Regions from separate parts of the Streptomyces sp. NBC_00223 genome, predicted to be linked through region 3. Evidence: riboswitches for the same ligand, from Rfam matches in the RefSeq annotation. Region 3 holds a riboswitch; each other region holds the start of a gene.
The links. Region 3 has a riboswitch for cyclic di-AMP ahead of OHA30_RS12205 (transglycosylase family protein). Riboswitches for the same ligand answer to the same signal wherever they lie in the genome.
Positions count from the first base shown of each region.

Region 1 (5,564 bases), 3.6 Mb from region 3:
GTGGCTCGAGGCGGACCGGATGGGCAGCCTGCTGACCGCCCTGGACCTGGAGAGCCTGGACAACCAGCGCGACGTGGTGAAGAACGAGCGCCGCCAGCGGTACGACAATGTGCCCTACGGTACGGCCTTCGAGCGGCTGACCGCCCTCGCCTACCCGGAGGGCCACCCGTACCACCACACGCCGATCGGCTCGATGGCCGATCTGGACGCGGCCTCGCTGGAGGACGCCCAGGCGTTCTTCCGCACGTACTACGCGCCGGGCAACGCGGTGCTCGCCGTGGTCGGCGACATCGACCCGGAGCAGACCCTGGCCTGGGTCGAGAAGTACTTCGGCACGATCCCCGCGCACGACGGCAAGCCGGCGCCGCGCGACGGCTCGCTGCCCGAGATCATGGGCGGCCAGCTGCGCGAGGTGATCGAGGAGGACGTGCCCTCGCGCGCCCTGATGGCCGCCTACCGGCTGCCCGAGGACGGCACCCGCGCGGGCGACGCCGCCGATCTGGCGCTGACGGTGCTGGGCGGCGGCGAGTCGTCCCGGCTGCACAACCGGCTGGTACGGCGGGACCGTACGGCGGTGGCCGCCGGGTTCGGGCTGCTGCGGCTGGCCGGGGCGCCCTCGCTCGGCTGGCTCGACGTCAAGGCGTCCAGCGGGGTCGAACTGTCCGCCATCGAGGAGGCGGTGGACGAGGAGCTGGCCCGGTTCGCCGAACACGGCCCGACGCCCGCCGAGATGGAGCGGGCCCAGGCCCAGCTGGAGCGGGAGTGGCTGGACCGGCTGTCGACCGTCGGCGGCCGGGCGGACGAACTGTGCCGGTTCGCCGTGCTCTTCGGCGACCCGCAGCTCGCCCTGACCGCCGTGCAGCGGGTGCTGGCCGTCACCGCGGAGGAGGTCCAGGCGGTGGCCGCGGCGCGGCTGCGGCCCGACAACCGCGCCGTGCTCGTCTACGAACCCACCGGCGGCGCGCAGTCCGGCGACGACGCCACCGAGCCGCAGGAAGACCAGGCCGCGATCGACCAGGACCAGGAAGAGGGCGAAGCGTGAGCGACACCGCCGCCGTCATGACGTTCCACCCGCAGCCGCAGGCCGGCGAGCCCAAGCCGTGGGCGTTTCCCGCGCCCGAGCGCGGCACCCTGGCCAACGGCCTGACGCTGCTGACCAGTCACCGTCCCGGCCGGCGGGTCGTGGCCGTCGAGGTGCTGCTCGCCGCGCCGCTGGACGCCGAGCCGGAGGGCCTCGACGGGGTCGGCACCATCATGGCCAGGGCGCTGTCCGAGGGCACCGACGAGCACACCGCCGAGGAGTTCGCGGCCGAGCTGGAGCGCTGCGGCGCCACCCTGGACGCGCACGCCGACCACCCCGGGGTCCGGGTCACCCTCGAAGTGCCCGCCTCCCGCCTGGACAAGGCCCTCGGGCTGCTCGCCGAGGCGCTGCGGGCCCCCGCCTTCCCCGACGACGAGATCAAGCGCCTGGTCGCCAACCGGCTCGACGAGATCCCGCACGAGCTGGCCAACCCCGCCCGCCGGGCCGCCATGGCGCTGTCCAAGGAGCTCTTCCCGGCCGAGCTGCGCTGTTCGCGGCCCCGCCAGGGCACCGAGGAGACCGTCCGCAGGATCGACTCGGCCGCGGTCCGCGCCTTCTACGAGGCCCATGTCCGGCCCGCGACCGCCACCGCCGTCGCGGTCGGCGACTTCACCGGCATCGACCTGCCGGCCCTGCTCGACAGCACCCTCGGCCGGTGGCGGGGCACCCCCGGCGAGGCCCGTCCGCGTCCGGCGATCACCGCGGACGACTCCGCGCGCGTGGTGATCGTCGACCGCCCGGGCTCGGTCCAGACGCAGCTGCTGATCGGCCGGACCGGCGCCGACCGGCACGACCCGGCGTGGGCCGCGCAGGTCCTGGGCACCTACTGCCTCGGCGGCACCCTCACCTCGCGTCTCGACCGGGTGCTGCGCGAGGAGAAGGGCTACACCTACGGAGTCCGGGCCTTCGCCCAGGTGCTGCTGTCGTCCGCGGACGGTACCGGCGCCGCGCTGCTGGCGATCAGCGGTTCGGTGGCCACCGAGGTCACCGGTCCCGCTCTCGCCGACCTCCGCCAGGTGATCCGCACCCTCGCCGAGGACGGGCTGACCGACGACGAGCGCGATGTCGCCGTGCAGAACCTCGTCGGGGTCGCGCCCCTGCGGTACGAGACGGCCGCCGCGGTGGCGGGCACGCTCACCGACCAGGTCGAGCAGCAGCTCCCGGACGACTACCAGGCCGAGCTCTACGCGCGGCTCGCGGCGACCGGCACGGTGGAGGCCACCGCCGCGGTGGTCAACGCCTTCCCGCTGGACCGCCTGGTGGTGATCCTCGTCGGAGACGCCTCGGCCATCGCGGACCCGGTACGTGAGCTGGGCATCGGACAGGTGACCGTCGTCAGCTGATCCGACCGTCGTACGTTCGCAGCCCGGAACCCCGGTCGCCCTCGTGGCGCCGGGGTTCCGGGCGTTTTGGTGCCGTGCGGGCGGTGCGGGGTGGTGTGGGCGCCGAAGGGTGATTGGTGCGCCTTGGTGTGGCGTCCACTACATATCAGCCGATCTGTTTGTCATACGCACGAGTGCCCGGTTAGCGTCAACGCCCGTCACCCGTCAGCACCAGCCGTGTCCTGCGGCCCCGGGTGCGCATCGCCGAGTCCCCGCACCCAGGGGAGCCGGGGACCCACGTGTCCTTGGGGTGAATCGGGACCCTCCGCCCAGCGGCGGTCCCGTAGGAGACCTTCCTGCTCCGAACCCGTCAGCTGACCCGGTAGGCGAGAAGGAAGGAAAGGAGCTCGCCTCCTCATGGCGTTCACCCCTCGACTGCCCGCGCCCAGCGGGAAGCACCGCCGTCCGCGCCGGGTCCGGGCCGGCGCCGCCGCCCTGGCCGGAGTGGCCGTACTCAGCGGGGCCGGGGCCTTCGGCGCCAACGCGATGGCCTCGCCCGGGCAGGCCGACCCCGCCCCCGCTCCGGTCCGCGACACCGCCTTCACCCGGGCCCCGGACGTCAGCGACTCGCTGGCGCACACCCTCGCCGCGCAGGCCGACGCCCAGCGCGAGGCCGCCGACGCCGCGCAGGCCAGGGCCGATCAGGCGCGCAAGGCCGCGCAGAAGGCTCAGGCGGAGGCCAAGGCGCAGGCCAGGGCCGAGGCCAGGGCGCGGGCGAAGGCGGCGGCCAAGGCGAAGGCCGCTGCCGCCGCGAAGGCCGCCGCCGAGACCAAGGCCCGCGCCGCGGCCGCGGCCAAGGCGGCGACGGCCGCCACACGTGACACGCTGACAGGCGCCAGCCGCTCCACCGCGCGTACCGCGCTCCCCGTGGACTCCGGCTACATGAAGCCGGTCGGGGACGCCGCGATCGGTACGGGTTACAAGGCGTCGGGTTCGCTGTGGTCGAGCGGTTCGCACACCGGTGTCGACTTCCTGGTGGGCTCGGGCACCCCGGTACACGCGGTCGCCGCGGGCACGGTGGTGTCGGCGGGCGCGGACGGCGCCTACGGCAACGACGTGATCATCAAGCACGCGGACGGCATGTACACGCTGTACGGGCATCTGACCCAGCCGCTGGTCTCGGCCGGCCAGACGGTCACGGAGGGTCAGGAGATCGGCGTCTCGGGCGCGACCGGCAACGTGACCGGACCGCATCTGCACTTCGAGGTCCGCACCACCCCGGACTACGGCTCCGACCTCGACCCCGTGGCCTACCTGGCCTCGCACGGCGTCACCATCTGACGCGTTCCCGCGTCGCGCCGCCGGTGGCGGCGCACCCCCGACCGAAGGCCCCGGTTCCTCCCGCCGGGGCCTTCGCGCGCGTCCGGAGGCATCCGAAGCGCGCGGAAGCACGAGGGGAGCGTCCGGAGCCGGGCAGTGGTGATCGCAAGCGCCGGCGGCCACCGGGCCGCCCGGACACCTTCCGCCCGCCTCCCCTCCCCGTCAGCCCCGGCCGGAAAGAGTACCGAATTCGGGGGCTGCTTTTCCATTCCCTCTTGTGCTGAAATAGAGTCGCGGCACAATACGGGGAAAGAACGGAGTCCTGCGATGCGGAATCGTACGTGAACGGGACGGACGGCACCGGCCGCCGTATCTCCGCCCAAGTGGTGTGCGCGGCGATCCGCGACGACATTGTCGGCGGTTTCTTCCCACCGGGCGGCCGGCTGACCGAGGAACTGCTCGCCCGGCGGTACGGGGTGTCCCGGGTGCCCGTGCGCGAGGCGCTGCGCACCCTGGAGTCCGAGGGCTTCGTCCGCACCCGCAGACACGCCGGCGCCTCGGTCGCCGAGCCGACCGAGCAGGAGGCGGCCGACCTGCTGGAGATCCGCGCGCTGCTGGAGCCGCTGGGCGCGGGCCGGGCGGCCCAGCGCCGTACCGACGCGCACCTGCGCGTGCTGCGCGGCCTGGTGCGGCTCGGCCAGGAGCGGGCCGGACAGGGGCAGCTGTCGGATCTGCCCTCGCTGAACGGCTGGTTCCACGAGACGCTGGCCCAGGCGTCGGGCAGTCCCACCCTGGCCGCGCTGCTCACCCAGCTGCGGCACAAGATCGCGTGGGTCTACGGCGACGACGGTTCGGCCCGGGCCGCGGAGTCCTGGGCGGAGCACGCGGCGATCGTGGACGCGGTGGCCCGCGGCGACGCCGAGCGGGCCCGCCGGCTCGCGGTGATCCACGCGGAGCGCGCCACGGCGGTGAGGACCCCGAAACCTTCCGTACACATGATGCGCCGCCGCGCTTAACAAAGGCGCCGTATAAAAGGTCATAGAATTCCGGAAGGCGCGTAAACGGAAAGGCGGGCCCGGACCTTCCATGGGGGAATGGTCCGGGCCCGCCGAATTCCGATGCCGTCCGTCGAATTACGGTTCCGCTCGCCGAATTACGGCTCAGACGGTCTCGGGAAGTTCCTCCAGGCCCTCGGCGACGAGTTTCGCGAGGCGGTCGAGCGCGATCTCCGCGCCCTCCGCGTCGGAGGAGAGCACGATCTCCTCGCCGCCGCGCGCGCCCAGGCCGAGCACGGCCAGCACGGACGCCGCGTTGACCGGTCCGCGGCCGGCCCGGGAGACCATGACCGGCACCCCCGCGGCCGTCGCCGCGCGGACGAAGATGGACGCGGGGCGGGCATGCAGCCCCTCGCTCCAGCCGACGTTGACGTGACGCTCCACCATGGCGTTGCCCCTTCGGGTCGTAACAGGTCGTTCCGGTGGTCCGGACCGTCGCCGCGCGCCCGGGACACCGCTCGCGCGTCCCCGTACGCTGCCCCCAGCGTGCCCTTTCCGCGGCGCCGACGCGAGTACGCCGCACCCGCATACGCTGGGGGCATGAGCCCGGAGCAAGCCCACCCGTATCCCGTGCACTGGGAGGCGGACGTCGTGCTGCGCGACGGCGGGATCGCCCGCATCCGGCCGATCGGCCCGCAGGACGCCGGGCGGCTCGTCGACTTCTACGAGAAGGTCTCCGACGAGTCGAAGTACTACCGCTTCTTCGCCCCCTACCCGCGGCTGTCCGACCGGGACGTGCACCGCTTCACCCACCACGACTACGACGACCGGGTCGGCCTGGCCGCC
Region 1 covers NZ_CP108109.1:6,510,122-6,515,685, forward strand. Annotated here, with positions in the region: gene OHA30_RS27795 (M16 family metallopeptidase) at 1-1,042, shown strand, start outside; gene OHA30_RS27800 (M16 family metallopeptidase) at 1,060-2,424, shown strand; cyclic di-AMP (ydaO/yuaA leader) riboswitch at 2,656-2,806, shown strand; gene OHA30_RS27805 (M23 family metallopeptidase) at 2,821-3,744, shown strand; gene OHA30_RS27810 (GntR family transcriptional regulator) at 4,065-4,739, shown strand; gene OHA30_RS27815 (HPr family phosphocarrier protein) at 4,884-5,165, opposite strand; gene OHA30_RS27820 (bifunctional acetate--CoA ligase family protein/GNAT family N-acetyltransferase) at 5,319-5,564, shown strand, end outside.
Region 1: another riboswitch for cyclic di-AMP. It lies ahead of OHA30_RS27805 (M23 family metallopeptidase); the one in region 3 lies ahead of OHA30_RS12205 (transglycosylase family protein).

Region 2 (5,564 bases), 4.9 Mb from region 3:
ACGTCCTGTACATTTTGTAGTGATGGAGGTGCGTACCCGTGTTCCGTCCCACCGCCCGCTACGTCCTGCCCGAGTTCACCGAGCGCGGCAGCAACGGCGTCCGCACGATGGACCCCTACTCCAAGCTGCTCCAGGAGCGGATCGTCTTCCTGGGCACGCAGATCGACGACACGTCGGCGAACGACGTGATGGCCCAGCTCATCCACCTGGAGAGCTCCGCGCCCGAGCAGGACATCAACCTCTACATCAACTCCCCCGGCGGCTCCTTCTCCGCGATGACCGCGATCTACGACACGATGCAGTTCGTCACCTGCGACGTGGCGACGGTCTGCATCGGCCAGGCGGCCTCCGCCGCCGCGGTGCTGCTGGCCGCGGGCTCGCCCGGCAAGCGGTTGATCACACCGGGCGCGCGTGTTCTGATCCACCAGCCCTCGCTGAGCGAGGCCGTACAGGGCGATGTGTCGGACCTGGAGATCCAGGCCAATGAACTGCTGCGCACCCGCGAGCAGTTGGAGACGCTGCTGGTCAGGCACACCGGCCGGGAACTGGATCAGGTCCGCGCCGACATCGAGCGGGACAAGGTCCTCGACGCGCAAGCGGCCGTCGACTACGGCCTGGTGGACCGGACGACCACCAGCCGCAAGGCCAACACCCCCGCGTACGGCCTGCGGTGACCCGCGGTGGTGCCGGAACCGCCGCCGCTGCCGGCGCTGACCCGCTCGGAGGGCGAGCTGATCGACACCTATCTGGAGGTCGTCGACCTGCTCGGCCGGATCAACCCGTCCCGCAACACGGACACCTATGCCGCGCTGCGGGCCGCGCAGGCGCTGGTGAGCCGGGCGGTCGCACTGCGGGAGGCGCTCACCGTGATGCATCTGCGCGGTGAGACCCAGATGCACCACGCCACGCTCGGGCGCGCGCTGCGGGTGCTCGACGGGCAGCGGCGGACCGGTCAGGTGGCTGTGCCGCCCGACCCCGCGGCGCCGCCGGACGCGTGAGGCCGCGGAGGTGCGAACCCCCGACGCGTGAACCGGCGGACGCGTGAGCCGCCGGACATGTGCCGTCGCGGCGCCGAATTCGTGACGCTGCGCCACCGGTTGCGCCACCCGGTGTCGGCTCGGCTCAGTCCATTGGCGTATTCCGCCGCTTCCGGCAATCCGTCGAACAGTTGCGGCCAGCGGCCGGGCCCGGCCGGGAGCCCCGGAGATCGTCGCAGGTCAGATCGTACGGCGACGGCGGCCGGCGGGCGCGGGCCGCAGGCGCTCACCCGGACGGCGGAGGCGTGACGAGACTCACATCGCGCGTTTCTGTGACCGCGCGAGTGCGTGGAGTGGGTAACCATCCGTGCTGACGACAAGCCCCCGCCGCCGTGGCGGGGCGGTCCGCGCGGATGCCCAGTCCTGCCGACGCGTTGGATGCCAGGTCGACATGAGTGCAGCGGCAGGAGCGGAGGACCCAGCACGACGGGTCGGTCCCGGAACGCGTCCGGGCCGGCCCTTGGGGTGAAGCCGCAGTGCGCGGCCGGGCATCTTCGCCTGCCCGAACCCGACAGGTCATCCTTCGCAGGCTGATGACGAAGGGTTGCGCATGACCGCGCTCAACCGCATCACGTCTCCTCACCTGTCCGCGCGGCTGACCCGGCTCGGGGCCGCCTCCATGCTCACCGCGGCGGCCGTCACCGTACCGTCCCTGCTGCCGGAGACCGTCCAGCGGGCCGAGGCCGCGTCACTGGGCGCGGAGGCGCTCGGCATCGCGGCCTCGAAGAAGGGTTCGCCCTATCAGTGGGGGGCGTCCGGGCCGTACCGCTTCGACTGCTCGGGCCTGACGCTGTACTCGTTCAAGGCGGCGGGCAAGTCCCTCCCGCGTACGGCGGCGGCGCAGTACAACAGCACGCAGCACATCTCCGTGGGCTCCCGAAGAGTCGGTGACCTGGTCTTCTTCCACTCCGGTTCCTCCGTTTACCACGTCGGCATCTACGCCGGCGCCGGCACCATCTGGCACGCGCCCAAGACCGGCACCACGGTCCGGCTGGAACGCATCTGGACGAACAGCGTCTGGTACGGGCGGGTGGTCGGGTGAGCCGGGGTCCGGGCCGGGCGCCTGATCCGGGCCCTGGTCGGGCGCCCGGCCCGGACCGTCAGACGGCGAGCGCGCGGCCCCAGCCGCGGGTGACACGCCGGACGGCGATCGTGCCCGTGACGGCCGCTATCGCCAGCAGCACGCAGATGTCCGTGTACGTACGCGGCGCGTGGCCCATGGCGGCCTCGCGCAGGGCGTCGGCGGCCCAGTACCCGGGTGAGAGCGGGGCGGCCGCGCGCATCCAGCCCGGGAGGGTGGACAGCGGTACGAGCACACCGCCGAGGGTGGTGAGGAAGAAGGCGCCGATGTCGAACGCGGCCATGAGCTGGCCGTAGCTCCGTACGAGCAGGGCGGCGGCCGAGCCCATGCCCAGCAGCGCCAGTATCCAGGCGACGCAGGCGGCCACGAGCAGGCCGGGCGCGGCCACGCGCATTCCGAAGGCGACCACGCCGAAGCCGAGGACGAACACCTGCTGGGCGGCGAGCACGCCGAACACGGGCAGGGCCTTGCCGATCAGCAGCTCGCCCGCGCGTACGGGGGTCTGGCGCAGCCGGTCCCAGGTGCGCCAGACCCGCTCGGACAGGATCGACGAGCCCACGATCGACAGGGCGAGCAGCGAGAACGTCACGAGCGAGCCGACGACGGCCAGCGCGGTCCCCGACGGCCCCTGGACGGCCGTGTAGAGCGGCCGCATCGCGAGCAGCAGGATCACGGGCATGAGGAGGCGGCCGATCAGCGGGCCGGGCTCGTGCAGCAGCACGGCGGCGTTGTGCCGCACGAGCACGCCGGCCCTCCCCACCCCGCCCCGCGCGCCCCCGCCACCCTCGCGCGGGTCGCGCGGTTGCCGGGGCTCACCCGCCGACGTGACCCCGGAGGCGGCGGCCGACACACGGACGGCGGAGTCAGCCCCCGCGTCGGCACCAGGGCGAATCCCTTCCTCGCCGCCCGGCGGAAGGAAGACGGCCGCGTGCCGGTCCACGCCTGTCACGGCGGGACGGCGCTGCGTGGCAGCGGCCGCGGAGATCGGGGATCCGGCGCCATCCGAGACGCGCACACCCCCGTTGCGACCCGCCTCGGCACGCGGCGACCGGATCCCGGAACAGCCCGGCTCTCCACCCGCCCCGGCCGCGTCGGCGGCGTCGGCGGCGCCGGGCACATTGGCGACGGACATACGCGCGTCGACAGCATCCGGGCCGGGTTTCCGGCCGCCCGCGCCCGGCCCCGGCGGGCCGGCGGCGAGGACACCCGCGCCCGGCTCCGGTTGCCGCCCGCCGTCCACGAAACCGCCGGAGGCGAACTCCGCCTCGGTGCCCGGCGGGGTGGCGAGGGCCTTGGGCGCCGAGGTGGCGAGGGCCGCGTAGAGGTCGTCGAGGTCGGGGCGGCGGACGTCGACCGCGAGGGGCGCGCACCCGGCGGTGAGGAGCGCCGCGAGGTCGGCCGGCGGATCGAAGGTGGCGATCCGCAGCCCGCCCTGCCCGTCGTCCCGGGTACGGGAACCCAGCTCGGCGGGGAGCCCGGGCCGCGGCCGGTCCGGGTCGAGGGCGACCCGTACCTCGCCGGGCAGCCCGCTCGTGAGCGCCGCCCGCTCCCCGCGGGCGACCACGCGTCCGGCCCTGGCCACGGCCAACGTCGCGTCCAGGTCGACGAGTTCGGGCAGGTAGTGCGTGGTGTAGACGACCGCCGCACCCGCGTCCGCGCGGGCCCGTACCGCCGCGAGCAGCGCCTGCCGGGTCTCGGGGTCCGCGCCCGCGGTCGGCTCGTCGAGCAGCAGCACGCGCGGCGAGCCGACCATCGCGGCGGCGGCCTGCGTACGGCGCCGCTGCCCGCCGGAGAGGACCGCGCACCGCCGGTCCAGCACGTCCCCGAGCACCAGCTCCTCCGCGACCGCCTCGACCGAGCGGGCTGCGGCGGCCCGCCGCAGCCCCGCGAGCCCGGCGAACAGCCCCAGGTGCTCGCGGACGGTGACCGTCGGGTAGAGGGCGAGCTCCTGCGGCGCGACGCCGAACAGCGCGCGGGCGGCCCGCGGTTCGGCCAGCGCGTCGATCCCGCAGACGGTGACGCGCCCCGCCCCGGGCCGCACCAGACCGGTGGTGACCTCCACGAACGTCGTCTTCCCTGCCCCGTTGTGCCCGATCAGCCCGGTGACCTCCCCGGCCCGCACCTCCAGCGAGAAGCCGTCGAGCGCCAACGTCTTCCCGTACCTCTTCGTCAGTCCCTCGACGACCAGCATCGTCACCCCTCCAGAAGTTGATCTACACCGTATAGATCTACACTGTAGAGGCATGAGCGGAAAACGGGAAGAGATCCTGGAAGCGGCCCTGGCCATCGCTGACGAACGCGGCCTTTCCGGCCTGTCGATGCGGGCCGTCGCGCAGGCGGTCGGCGTCACCCCGATGGCGCTGTATCCGCACGTCAAGGACAAGGCGGGCCTGCTGGACGCGATGCTCGGCCGGGTGCTCGCCCAGGTGTACGAGGCCGCGCCCGAGATGGGGCAGGACGTGGACTGGCGCAAGCGGCTGCGCGCCTTCGCGCACACCGCGCGGAGCCTGTCGATCGGTCACCCGTGGGTGGCGTCCCTGGTGTTCTCCCGGCCGGCCGTCACCCCGGACGCGGTGGCCACCGTCGATCTCCTCTACTCCGCACTCCTCGACGCGGGCATCCCCCCGGCCGAGGTGCCGCGCATGGAACGGCTCGTGAGCACCTTCGTGCTCGGCTGGATCGCCTCGGAGGCCGGCGGCCGCTTCGGCCCCGGCGTGCCGGACCCGCGCGGGGAGCGCGGCCGGCAACTGCCCGGCGGCACGCTGCCGGGCCATCGGGCGGTCGCGGAGTGGCTGATCCCCCCGGTGGACTGGGACGCCGAATTCGCCGCGAATCTCGACAACCTGGAAGCGCTCGTCGAGGCCGCCGCCCGCGGCTGAACGACCCCGCCGGTCAGCTGAAATGATGGCCGGATGAGCGAACCGGCGTCCCTGCGGCGCATGCTGGCCGAGGCCGCCCGAGGCGCCTTCCCGCCCGCCGACGGCACGGTCACCTTCCTGCCGCAGCCGTCGGCGCGGGACGCCGGGGTCATCGCCTTCACCGCGCACACCGTGGTCTTCGCCGACACGGACGCGAAACCGGACGCGGCCCCGGGCGCGGAATCGGGCGCGGAATCGGGCGCGGAGTCAGCCGCCCTGCGCGCCCTGCTCCCGCCCGGCGACCTCTCCGCGCCGCTCAACCCGCCCTTCCTGACCGCGCTCGCCGCCGGCACCGGCCGCCGCGTCAACAACATCGACCTGCTCACCGTGGCGGCCCCGCTCCCCGGCCCTCCGCCGCTCGACCTGCGGGAGACCGAGGACCGCGGCCACCCGAGGATCGTCCGCGCGCTGCGGCACCGCGACGGCGTACGGGCCTGGACCGTCCCCGGGGGCACGGTGCTCCTCGGGCGCGGGGTCGCCGGGCGCTGGGAGACCGCCGTCGAGGTGGACCCGGACGCGCGCGGCCGG
Region 2 covers NZ_CP108109.1:7,820,969-7,826,532, reverse strand. Annotated here, with positions in the region: gene OHA30_RS33250 (ATP-dependent Clp protease proteolytic subunit) at 39-674, shown strand; gene OHA30_RS33245 (hypothetical protein) at 681-998, shown strand; cyclic di-AMP (ydaO/yuaA leader) riboswitch at 1,407-1,584, shown strand; gene OHA30_RS33240 (C40 family peptidase) at 1,588-2,079, shown strand; gene OHA30_RS33235 (ABC transporter ATP-binding protein/permease) at 2,138-4,309, opposite strand; gene OHA30_RS33230 (TetR/AcrR family transcriptional regulator) at 4,362-4,997, shown strand; gene OHA30_RS33225 (GNAT family N-acetyltransferase) at 5,031-5,564, shown strand, end outside.
Region 2: another riboswitch for cyclic di-AMP. It lies ahead of OHA30_RS33240 (C40 family peptidase); the one in region 3 lies ahead of OHA30_RS12205 (transglycosylase family protein).

Region 3 (5,564 bases):
TCTCGCCGGGCATCACGTAGTGCAGATGCTCGCGGGCCTGGGTCTGTACGTACTGCGGGTCCTGCCAGCGGGCCTTCTCCTCGCGCAGCTGCTCGACCTTCTCCTTGGCCCGCTGGGCCGCGCGGCGCTGGTCGGCGATGTCGGAGCGCTGGGCGATGTACTGCCGCATCGGGTAGGCCAGGGCCACCACCAGCGCGCACAGCACGAGAGCGAGCAGGGCCGCGCGGCCGGTGAGCCTGTTGCGCCGCACCTGAGGCCGGGCCGCCGCCCGGTAGACCCGTGCCTGTGCCTCCTGCCCGATGGCCTTCAGCCGGGCCGCGGTGGAGAACCGGTCCGCCGCCACGCCGTACTCCCCTCGCCGTCCTCAATTCCGGTATGCCGCGAATTCCGGTGTGTCCCGCCGGTACGTCATGCCAGTACGTCCCCGACCACGGTACGGGACCGGGTGCGGGGACGTACGGAGGCTGGGGTGCCGAGGGGCGTGGCCCCGCCGTGGCTCAGTTCTTGAAGCGGGGGAACGCGGAGCGGCCGGCGTACACCGCGGCGTCCTCCAGGATCTCCTCGATGCGCAGCAGCTGGTTGTACTTGGCGACGCGCTCGGAGCGGGCCGGGGCGCCGGTCTTGATCTGGCCGCAGTTGGTGGCGACGGCCAGGTCGGCGATGGTGACGTCCTCGGTCTCGCCGGAGCGGTGGGACATCATGCACTTGTAGCCGTTGCGCTGGGCCAGCTCGACCGCGTCCAGCGTCTCGGTGAGCGAGCCGATCTGATTGACCTTCACCAGCAGCGCGTTCGCCGTGCCGTTGTCGATGCCCTTCTGCAGCCGCTCGGGGTTGGTGACGAACAGGTCGTCGCCGACGATCTGCACCTTGCCGCCGAGCTTGTCGGTGAGGACCTTCCAGCCCGCCCAGTCGTCCTCGAACAGCGGGTCCTCGATGGAGACCAGCGGGTACGAGGCCACCAGCTCCTCGTAGTACTCGGTCATCTCGGCCGCCGAGAGCTCCTTGCCCTCGAACTGGTACTTGCCGTCCTTGTAGAACTCGGACGCGGCGACGTCCAGCGCGAGCGCGACGTCCTGGCCGGGCGCGTAACCGGCCTGCTTGATGGCCTCGATGATCAGGTCGAGGGCCTCGCGGTTGGAGCCGAGGTTCGGCGCGAAGCCGCCCTCGTCGCCCAGGCCGGTGGACAGGCCGCGGGACTTCAGCACGCCCTTGAGGGTGTGGTAGACCTCGACACCCCAGCGCACGGCCTCGGAGAAGGACTCCGCGCCGATCGGGGCGATCATGAACTCCTGGATGTCGACGTTGGAGTCCGCGTGCGAGCCGCCGTTGAGGATGTTCATCATCGGGACCGGCAGCACATGCGCGTTCGGGCCGCCCAGGTAGCGGAAGAGCGGCAGGTCGGACGCGTCGGAGGCGGCGTGCGCGACGGCCAGCGAGACACCGAGGATCGCGTTCGCGCCCAGCGAGGACTTGTCCGGGGTGGCGTCCAGGTCGAACATCGCCTGGTCGATCAGCCGCTGCTCGGTGGCGTCGTACCCGACCAGCTCCGGGCCGATCTGCTCGATGACGGCGAGGACGGCCTTCTCGACGCCCTTGCCCTGGTAGCGGTTCTTGTCGCCGTCGCGGAGTTCGAGGGCCTCGAAAGCGCCGGTGGAGGCGCCCGACGGGACCGCGGCTCGGCCCGTGCTGCCGTCGTCGAGGCCGACCTCGACCTCGACGGTGGGGTTGCCTCGCGAGTCGAGGATTTCCCGGGCTACGACGACATCGATGGACGGCACGTTGTCTCCTTCAGAGATGTCTTCTCGTCTTTATCGGGACGAGCCTAACCGGCATCCGGGCCCGCGCCGGTCGTCGGCCCGACCTCTGAGACGGAATACCCCGACCGGGCACGTCGGGGGGAGTGCGTGCCCGGTCGGGGAGTGGGAAAGCTGTCGGCCGCCGTTCAGCCGGGCGTCGGCCGACCGTCGTACGGATGTCTCGGTGAGGTGCTGTCCGGGGCCCGGCGCCCTGCCTTCGCGGCGTGCGCGGCCGGGGCCGGGGCCCGAACGGCGGTGTCCCTACGAGCCGGCTCAGCCGAGACGCAGGTGCTGACCCGGGTAGATCAGGTCGGCGTCCTTGACGGTGCTCTTGTTGAGCTCGTACAGCTTGTGCCAGCCGCCGTTGACGTGGTGCGACGCGGCGATCTGGGACAGCGTGTCGCCGGAGACGACGGTGTACGCGCCCTTCTGGGCGTGCCGGGTCCAGGACGAGGCGTGGTGGCCGCTCGACGCGTGCGACGAGGAACCGCCGGTCGACGGGGTCGTGGTGGAGGGCGCCGGGGTCGAGGGCTTGGGAGTCGACGGCTTGGGGGTCGACGGCTTCGGCGTGGAGGAGCCGGAGGAGGACGACGACGAGCCCGACGGGTTGATGTCCGGGGCCGGGCCGCCGGAGGTCAGACCGCCGGCGGAGGCGCAGGACCAGGCGCCCGGGCCCTGGAGGGCGAGCAGCTTCTCGGCGACGGCGATCTGCTGGTCCTTGGTGGCCAGGTCGGCGCGCGACGCGTACTGCAGGCCGCCGGCCGCTGCCCAGCTGGACTGCGAGAACTGCAGGCCGCCGTAGTAGCCGTTGCCGGTGTTGATGGACCAGTTGCCGCCGGACTCGCACTGCGCGACGGCGTCCCAGGTGGCGACCGAGGCGGCGGAGGAGGCGGTGGCGCCGATCAGCGGGACGGCGACGGCCGCGGCCCCGACCATTCCGGCATATGTGGTGTAACGGACGAGCTTTGAGGCACGACGGTGCTTACCCATGATGATTTGTCCTCACCGACGCCTACGAGGTCAGCTGTCGGGTTCGGACGTGAGTTGCCCGGCCTGGCCCCGCTTGGACACGGAGCCACGGCTTCACCCCGAGCCGGTCCTTGCCGTACGTGCCGCAGCGGGCTGCTGTCCGGTGCTGCGTGGCGTACGGCCGGGTCCGGCGAAGGACTTTGGGTCCCCCGCTCCTGCCTGCGGCGCTTTCGCGTCGACTGTTCCCGTCGGCCGGCGGCAGGACTCGGCGTTCCGTACCAACGGGGCTCGCTGTGGCGAGCGATAAGACGTTAAGCACACCCCGGGGAGTAGTTCAATAATTCGATTGTGGATCACCAACCGCGCTCCCCCACCCGGCGGGTAGGGAGAAGCGCAGGTCGGAAGGCCCGATTTGAGCGCTCTGCGAGCAGACGGTCACAGGGTCCGAGGAGACGCTTGTCACATCTTCCCGAGCGACCGAAAAGCGGTATGTCCGTTTTGCTTCTCGGGCGCTAAGAGCCTTTGCCTCAGCCGAGATTGAGGATCTGTCCGGGTTTGATGAGATTCGGGTCGTCTCCGATGACCGTCTGGTTGGCCGCGAAGAGATGCCGCCAGCCGCCGTCGACGTGATGGGCGGCCGCGATGCCGGACAGCGAGTCGCCCGCGTCGACGGTGTAGTCGCTCCCAGGGACCTGCGGAGTGCCGCCGGTGGTGCCGTCGTTCGCCGTGCCGGTGCCGTCGCCCGTGGCCGCCGTGTCGTCGTCGTTCTCGGTGACGGCGTAGACCTGGGTCCGGGACGCCCGGTCGGCGGCGGCGAGTTCCTCGTCGGTCGGGCTGTACGGCTTGGCGTGGCGTCCGCCACCCGGCGAGGCGGTGCCCGTCGGGTCCGGGTCGCCGGGCGCGGTGGTGACGGGCGCGCCGGGGTCGGTCGTGTCCACGGGCGCGGAGGGGTCCGCGGTGGGCGCGTCGGGCGTGGTGGAGGCGACCGGTGGGGCCGAAGTCACCGGAGGCGTCTGCGGGGCCGTGGTGGGGTCGGCGGTGGGCGTGGTGACCGGAGTCGTGGGAGTCGCCGGCGTGCTGTCGGCGGGGCTCGACGGCTGCGCGGTGGGCGCGGGCGTGTCGCCCGGGTCCACATCCGGCGTGGCGGTGTCGTCGAGCAGCCCCGTACCGGTCTCGCAGCCCGGCCAGGCGTTGGGGCCGATGGCGGCGAGGACCTTCTCGGCGACGGTGATCTGCTGCGCCCGGGACGCGAGGTCGGGCCGGTCGGCGAACACGTCGCCGCCGTACATGTCCCAGGTGTCCTGGGTGATCGCGAGGCCGCCGTAGAAGCCGTTGTTGGTGTTGGCGCTCCACAGGCCGCCGGTCTCGCAGACGGCGACCTTGTCCCAGGTGCCGGCGTCGGCGGCGTGCGAGACGCCCGCGCCGAGCAGGGGGAGCGCGATTCCCGCGCCTGTCGCGGCCACGGTCACCATGGCCGCCGGCGCCTGACGGGGCCGTCGGTGCCGGCCGTTACCGGACGAGAGCATGCGGTCGCCTTTCGTCAAAGCCTTACGCGCCTGCGCGGGTTGACGTCGTGCCCAGACCCGCGCGTCGGTGAGGCATGGCGCGTCCGCGAGCCGTTCGTGCCTCGCGTTGACCGCAGAACGTAGCGGTGTTGGCCAAGGGATCACAAGTCGGTGTAGCGAGCGTCACGTCGGGATCACATTCCTGACACGACGTCACTTTGACTGCGACGCCTCGGGGGTGAAGGTCACCGGCAGGGTGCGCAGCCCCCGCATGATCAGGCCGCCGCGCCAGCGCAGCTCCTCCGGATCGACCGCGAGCCGCAGGTCCGGGAGGCGGGTCAGCAGTGTCCCCAGAGCGGTTCTGGCCTCCAGCCGGGCGAGTGGTGCACCCAGACAGTAGTGGATGCCGTGTCCGTAACCGAGGTGGGGATTGTCCCTGCGGGCCAGATCCACGGTGTCGGGCGCGTCGAAGCGGGCCGGGTCGCGGTCGGCGGCCGCGAGCACGACCAGGACCGGGTCGCCGGCCGCGATCGGCTGTCCGCCGACGGTGAGCGGGCTGGTGGCGTAGCGCCAGGTCGCCAGCTCCACCGGGCCGTCGTAGCGCAGCAGTTCCTCTACGGCCGTCTCCAGCAGATCGCCACCGGCCGGGGGGCGGGCCGGGTCCGTGCGCGCTTCTGCTTCCGTTGTCTCTTGGGGGTGCGCCTTCTTCCGGGCGCCGCGGGCCAGTTCGGTCTGGAGCAGGGCGCGGGGTTCGGGGTGGCGCAGGAGGGTGTGAACGCCGTTGCCGATGAGGTTCACGGTCGTCTCGAACCCGGCGAAGAGCAGGATGAAGGCCATGGCGGCGGCCTCGTTCTCCGTGAGGTGCTCGCCGTGGTCGCCGGCCCGGATCAGACCGGAGATCAGGTCGTCCCCGAGGTCACCGCGCTTGCGGTGGATCAGCTCGACGAGATACGCGCGGATGCGTTTCACCGAGCGCGCGACCCCGCCGCGGGGGCCGCCGCCGCTCTGACCGGGTGTGACATGTCGCACCATCATTCCGGCCCAGTCCCGGAAGTCGTCCTGGTCCTCGGCCGGAACGCCCAGCAGGTCGCAGATCGCGTAGATCGGCAGCGGGAAGGCGAAGTCGTGGATCAGATCGGCCTCGCCGTGCCGGGCGAAATTGTCGATGAGCCCGTCCGTCAGCTCCTGCACCCTCGGCCCGAACTCCGCCACCCGGCGCGGGGTGAACGCCTTCGACACCAGGCGCCGCAGCCGGGTGTGGTCGGGCGGGTCGATGTTCAGCAGATGAGTCATC
Region 3 covers NZ_CP108109.1:2,927,739-2,933,302, forward strand. Annotated here, with positions in the region: gene OHA30_RS12195 (FtsB family cell division protein) at 1-343, opposite strand, end outside; gene eno (phosphopyruvate hydratase) at 498-1,778, opposite strand; gene OHA30_RS12205 (transglycosylase family protein) at 2,070-2,786, opposite strand; cyclic di-AMP (ydaO/yuaA leader) riboswitch at 2,791-2,926, opposite strand; gene OHA30_RS12210 (transglycosylase family protein) at 3,293-4,228, opposite strand; gene OHA30_RS12215 (cytochrome P450 family protein) at 4,484-5,564, opposite strand, start outside.

Region 4 (5,564 bases), 2.3 Mb from region 3:
CCTCTTTCGGCCGTGGTGTGATCATGAACGACCGCCGTTCGACGGGTGAATCGCCCATATCCGGATAATCGCTGACCGAAGTGACCGGCTCCGGCCCGGGACCGGCAGAGAAGTGCTACGGGGGGCGAGGCCGGCGGTCGGGTGCCGCTCGCTCCGGGCTGCGGCCACCGGCGCCCGGCTGCCCGAACGCGGCCGTGAGCGGCCGCGATCAGGAGCACGCTCCCGGCGCGCGGCCGTGGACACCCCGCGTCCGGCCGTCGGGCCCCGGTTATCGTTGCGCGGGCGGCGCGGCCCGGCGGCGGCCGGGCATGGGGACCGCGGCGAACTCAGGGGGAGAGCACCGATGGCAGGCATCTCGTACGACCGTGACACCGCCGAGCAGTACCGGCTCGCCCGGGAGATCCCGCGTGACGGGCTCACGGCGTGGCGTACGGCGATCGAGGCTGCCGCCGGGCTCGCGCCGGGCATGACCGTGCTCGACGTCGGCGCGGGCACCGGGGGGTTCGCGGGGGCGCTGCGCGACTGGTTCGGCGTCCGGGTGCTCGCGGTCGAGCCCGCGGCGGCGATGCGCGACCTGATCCCGGCGGAGCCCGGCATCGAGGCGCTGGACGGCCGCGCCGAGGCGCTGCCCGTCGCCGACGGCTGCGCGGACGCGGCCTGGCTCGGCTCGGTCCTGCACCACATCGGCGACCTCACGGCCGCGGCCCACGAACTGCGCAGGGCGCTCCGGCCGCAGGCCCCCGTGCTGATCCGCAACATCTTCCCCGGCCGGGCCGACAACGACCTGCGGGTGCGGTTCTTCCCCGAGACCGCCCGGGGCATCGCCGACTACGCGAGCGTCGAGCAGGTCTGCGCGGCCTTCGCGCCGGCCGGATTCACCCGGGTGAGCCTGGCCGCCGTACCGCAGGAGAGCGCCGCGAACCTCGGGCAGTACGCGGACCGGCTGCGCCGGGACGCCGACTCCAAGCTGCGGGCGCTGAGCGACGAGGAGTTCGCGCGCGGCACGGCCCGGCTGCGGGCGGCCGACCCGGACGCGCCCGCGACGAGCTGGATGGACCTGCTGGTGCTGCGCTGAGCGCTCGGCGGCCGAGAGCGTCGGCTGCGCTGAGCGCTCGGCAGTCGAGAGCGGCGGTGACGCGACCCGGCGCCCGGAGGCGGCGCCTTACGCGATCCGGCGCGCCGCCGCGAACGGCATCCAGCTCATCTGCCCGACCTCCACGACCGCCCCGGTGTGCGGTGCGTGCACGATCTGGCCGTTGCCGATGTAGATGCCGACATGGCTGATGCCGGAGTAGAAGAACACCAGGTCGCCTGGGCGCAGTTCGGACTGCGAGACCGCCGTGCCGTCCTTGACCTGGTCCCAGGTCGTCCGCCCGATGGTGATGCCCGCCGCGTGGTAGGCCGCCTGGGTCAGACCCGAGCAGTCGTACGAGTCCGGGCCCGTGCCGGTGGAGCGGTACGGCTTGCCGCGCTGGGCCATCGCGAACGCGATCGCGGCCGCCGCGCGCCCGGAGGCGGGACCGTTGTAGGTGTAGCTCGCGTTCGACGCCGAGGAGGAGGAAGAAGAGGAAGAAGAGGACGACGACGAGACCGGCGCCACCTTCGGGTGCATCGCGGCGAGCTTGGCGCGCTGTTCGGCGTTGAGGCTGTTGAGCAGCTTCTGCGCGGCGGCCAGCTTGGTCTGGAGGTTCTTCTTCTCGGTGGCGAGCTTGTTCTGCGCGGTGGTCAGCTCGTTCAGGCTCGCGGTGGCCTGGGCACGCTGGATGGACGCCTGCTCCTGCTGGATCTTGAAGTCCTCCAGCGCCTGTTCCTGCGTGGCGGAGACCCGGTCCATCAGGTGCGACTGCTGGAAGAACTGCTCCGGGTTGTCGGAGAGCAGCAGCTGGGTCGTCTGGTCCAGGCCGCCGTCGCGGTACTGGGCGGCGGCGAACTGGCCGAGCACCCGCCGCGTCTCGTTCATCTTCTGGGTCTTCTGGGCGACCTGGGTGAGCAGCTGGTTGGCCTTCTCCCGCTGCTTCTCGGTCTTCTCCTTGGCCTGGTCGTAGTGCTGTGTCGCGATCTCGGCCTGCTCGTTGAGGTCGTCGACCTGCTGCTTCACCTCGGAGATCGAGGGCTGCGAGGGCTTGGCCGGCGCGGCAGTGGCGCTCTCGCTGAGCAGGGTGACCGAGGCGAGGGCCGCGGCGGTGATACCCACGGCGGCACGCGGAGCGGCCGAGGAGAGTATGTGGGTGCGCGGCTTGCGGTGCGACGCCAAGGAGGCGACTCCTTCCATGCGCCGCCGACCGGGTTAGCTGACGGGTTCGGGCCGGAAAGGTAGCCCTACGGGCCGGACGCCTGTCGGCGCCTGCCCCGATTCACCCCAAACTGCTGGTGGGTCCCCGGTTCCGGCTGTCGCCGGATTAGGCGGAGGCGGCTGGCTGCCGGCACCTTCACCGGCGGGGAACGAGCCACCTAGCGGGCTACGGTAGTCAACTGGCGCAAGGCTTGGGAAGTTTAGATCGCAATGTGACCGAAATCGCTTTGTGATCTTACGGGTTGTGCGGGGCATCGTTACCCATTACCGCCCAATGCGCTCCGATCGCCCTCAAGGGATCAATACGGGCGCGCCGCCGCATAGAACGGCATTTCGGTGATCGGGGCGATTTTGACCACCGTGCCGGTGTGCGGGGCGTGGATCATCTGGCCGTCGCCGATGTAGAGCCCGACATGGCTGACGTCGCTGTAGAAGAAGATCAGATCGCCCGGCCGGAGGTCCGACTCCGACACCCGGGTGCCGACGTCCACCTGGTCGTACGTGGTCCGCGGCAGCTCGATCCCGGCCGCCTTGTACGCCGCCTGGGTAAGGCCCGAGCAGTCGAACGAGTCCGGCCCGGTCGCGCCCCACACATACGGCTTCCCGAGCTGGTTGCGCGCGAAGGCGATGGCCTGGTCGGCGACCGAGGAGTTGGCGGCCGGCACGGGGGCGTCCTCGGCCCTGGCGGCCGCGGCCTGCCGCGCGGCCTTCTCCTTCGCCGCCAGCGCGGCCGCCTTCACCCGCGCTTCGGCCTCCTGCTCGGCCTGTAGCGCCGCCAGCCGCGCCTTCTCCTGCGCGGTCAGCGTGTTGAGCAGGTGCTGCGCCGCGCCCAGCTTGGTCTGTACGTCCTTCTTGGCCGTCCGCAGTCCGGCCTGCTGCGTGGTGAGGGTCGCCAGGCTCTGCGCCGCCTCGATCCGCTGCTGAGTGGCCGCGGCCTGCTGCACCCGGTAGGACTCCACGGCCTGCTTCTGCCGCCGGCCGAGCACATCGGTCAGATGGGCCTGGTCGGCCAGGCTCTCCGGGTCGGCGGCGAGCAGATAGCGCCCGGCCGAGTCGTCGCCGCCGGCCCGGTACTGCGCGGCCGCGTACTGGCCCAGCAACCGCCGGGAGTCGTTCAGCTGCTGTGTCTTCCGCGCGGCCTGCGCCAGCAGCTTGTTGACCTTCGTGTTCTGCTGGTCGGTCTGCTCCTTGGCGCCGTTGTAGTGCTCGGTGGCGACCTCGGCCTGGTGCATCAGCGAGTCGACCTTCGCCTTCACCTCGGATATCGACGGCTGCGCGGGCTTGGCGGGCGCGGCGTTCGCGCTCTCGGTGAGCAGGGTCACGGTGGCCAGGGCGGCTGTGGTGAGCCCCACGGCCGCGCGCGGGCCGGGGGAGCTGAGTAGCGCGGTACGGGCCTTACGGTGTGTCGCCATTGCGGGCGGACTCCTCTCGGCCGCTGCCTGGATGCGGTTGGTGCGGAACCGTAGCCAACGCCCGGTACCACTGGAAAGGCCGATGTCCGATAGGCCCGATACCTTTTCGTCATCTTTTGCCGATCGCGGAGAGTTGTGACGGAGGGTGGCGGACGGGCTACGAGGGGACGGGCGCGGGGCGGCGCCGCGGGCCCGTACGGACACCTCCGCCGGGTCCTTCGGTGAACCGGGCCGGACTGTCGGTGGGGACGCCTAGACTCGGGAGGCGATGAGCAGCCTCTTTGACGAACACTTCCTCGCCGGCCTCGACTCCGCCGCCCATGGGCCGGTCGACTCCGCGCCCCCGCCGCCGGAGGACGACGGCGGGCCGGAGCACGTACCGGACAGCCTCTTCGGCGACCGGTTCGACGGGCCGCCGCCCGAGCGCGACGCGTACTACCGGGACGGCGCACCGCGCCCGGCCACCGACCCCGCGCAACTGCTCGAAGGGCTCAACGAGCAGCAGCGCGCGGCCGTCGAGCACGCCGGCGGACCGCTGCTCATCGTCGCCGGGGCCGGCTCGGGCAAGACCCGGGTGCTCACCCACCGCATCGCCTATCTGCTCGGCGCCCGCCAGGTGCACCCCGGCGCGATCCTCGCGATCACCTTCACCAACAAGGCCGCGGGCGAGATGAAGGAGCGCGTCGAGGAGCTGGTCGGCCCGCGCGCCAAGGCCATGTGGGTGTCCACCTTCCACAGCGCCTGCGTCCGCATCCTGCGCCGCGAGTCCAAGGTGCTGGGCTTCACCTCGTCCTTCTCGATCTACGACGCCGCCGACTCCAAGCGGCTGATGGCGCTGGTCTGCCGGGACCTGGACCTCGACCCCAAGCAGTTCCCGCCGAAGTCCTTCAGCGCGAAGGTCTCCAACCTCAAGAACGAACTCATCGACGAGGAGACCTTCGCCGCCCAGGCGGAGAACTCCTTCGAGAAGAAGCTCGCCGAGGCGTACGCGATGTACCAGGCGCGGCTGCGCGAGGCCAACGCGCTGGACTTCGACGACATCATCATGACCACGGTCAATCTGCTCCAGGCGTTCCCCGACGTCGCCGAGCACTACCGGCGGCGCTTCCGGCACGTCCTCGTCGACGAGTACCAGGACACCAACCACGCCCAGTACACGCTGGTGCGCGAGCTGGTCGGGCCGGGCGGAGCCGAGGGCGGCGAGCCGGCTCACGAGATGGCCGAGCTGTGCGTCGTCGGCGACGCGGACCAGTCGATCTACGCCTTCCGGGGCGCGACCATCCGCAACATCCTCCAGTTCGAGGAGGACTACCCGCAGGCCCGTACGATCCTGCTGGAGCAGAACTACCGCTCCACCCAGACCATCCTCTCGGCCGCCAACGCCGTCATCGAGCGCAACGCCGGGCGCCGCGCCAAGAACCTGTGGACCGAGTCCGGCGAGGGCCCGGTCATCATCGGCTACGCGGCCGACCAGGAGCACGACGAGGCGCAGTACGTCGCCGACGAGATCGACCGCCTCACCGACGCCGGTGACGCCCGCCCCGGCGACGTCGCCGTCTTCTACCGCACCAACGCGCAGTCCCGTGTCTTCGAAGAGGTCTTCATCCGGGTCGGGCTGCCGTACAAGGTGGTCGGCGGCGTCCGCTTCTACGAGCGGCGCGAGGTCCGCGACGTGCTCGCCTACCTGCGGGTGCTGGCCAACCCCGAGGACTCCGTACCCCTGCGCCGCATCCTCAACGTGCCCAAGCGCGGCATCGGCGACCGGGCCGAGGCGATGATCGACGCCCTGTCGCAGCGCGAGCGGATCTCCTTCCCGCAGGCACTGCGCCGGGTCGACGACGCCTACGGCATGGCGGCGC
Region 4 covers NZ_CP108109.1:5,221,105-5,226,668, forward strand. Annotated here, with positions in the region: gene OHA30_RS22220 (class I SAM-dependent methyltransferase) at 344-1,075, shown strand; gene OHA30_RS22225 (C40 family peptidase) at 1,163-2,254, opposite strand; cyclic di-AMP (ydaO/yuaA leader) riboswitch at 2,262-2,416, opposite strand; gene OHA30_RS22230 (C40 family peptidase) at 2,593-3,705, opposite strand; gene pcrA (DNA helicase PcrA) at 3,974-5,564, shown strand, end outside.
Region 4: another riboswitch for cyclic di-AMP. It lies ahead of OHA30_RS22225 (C40 family peptidase); the one in region 3 lies ahead of OHA30_RS12205 (transglycosylase family protein).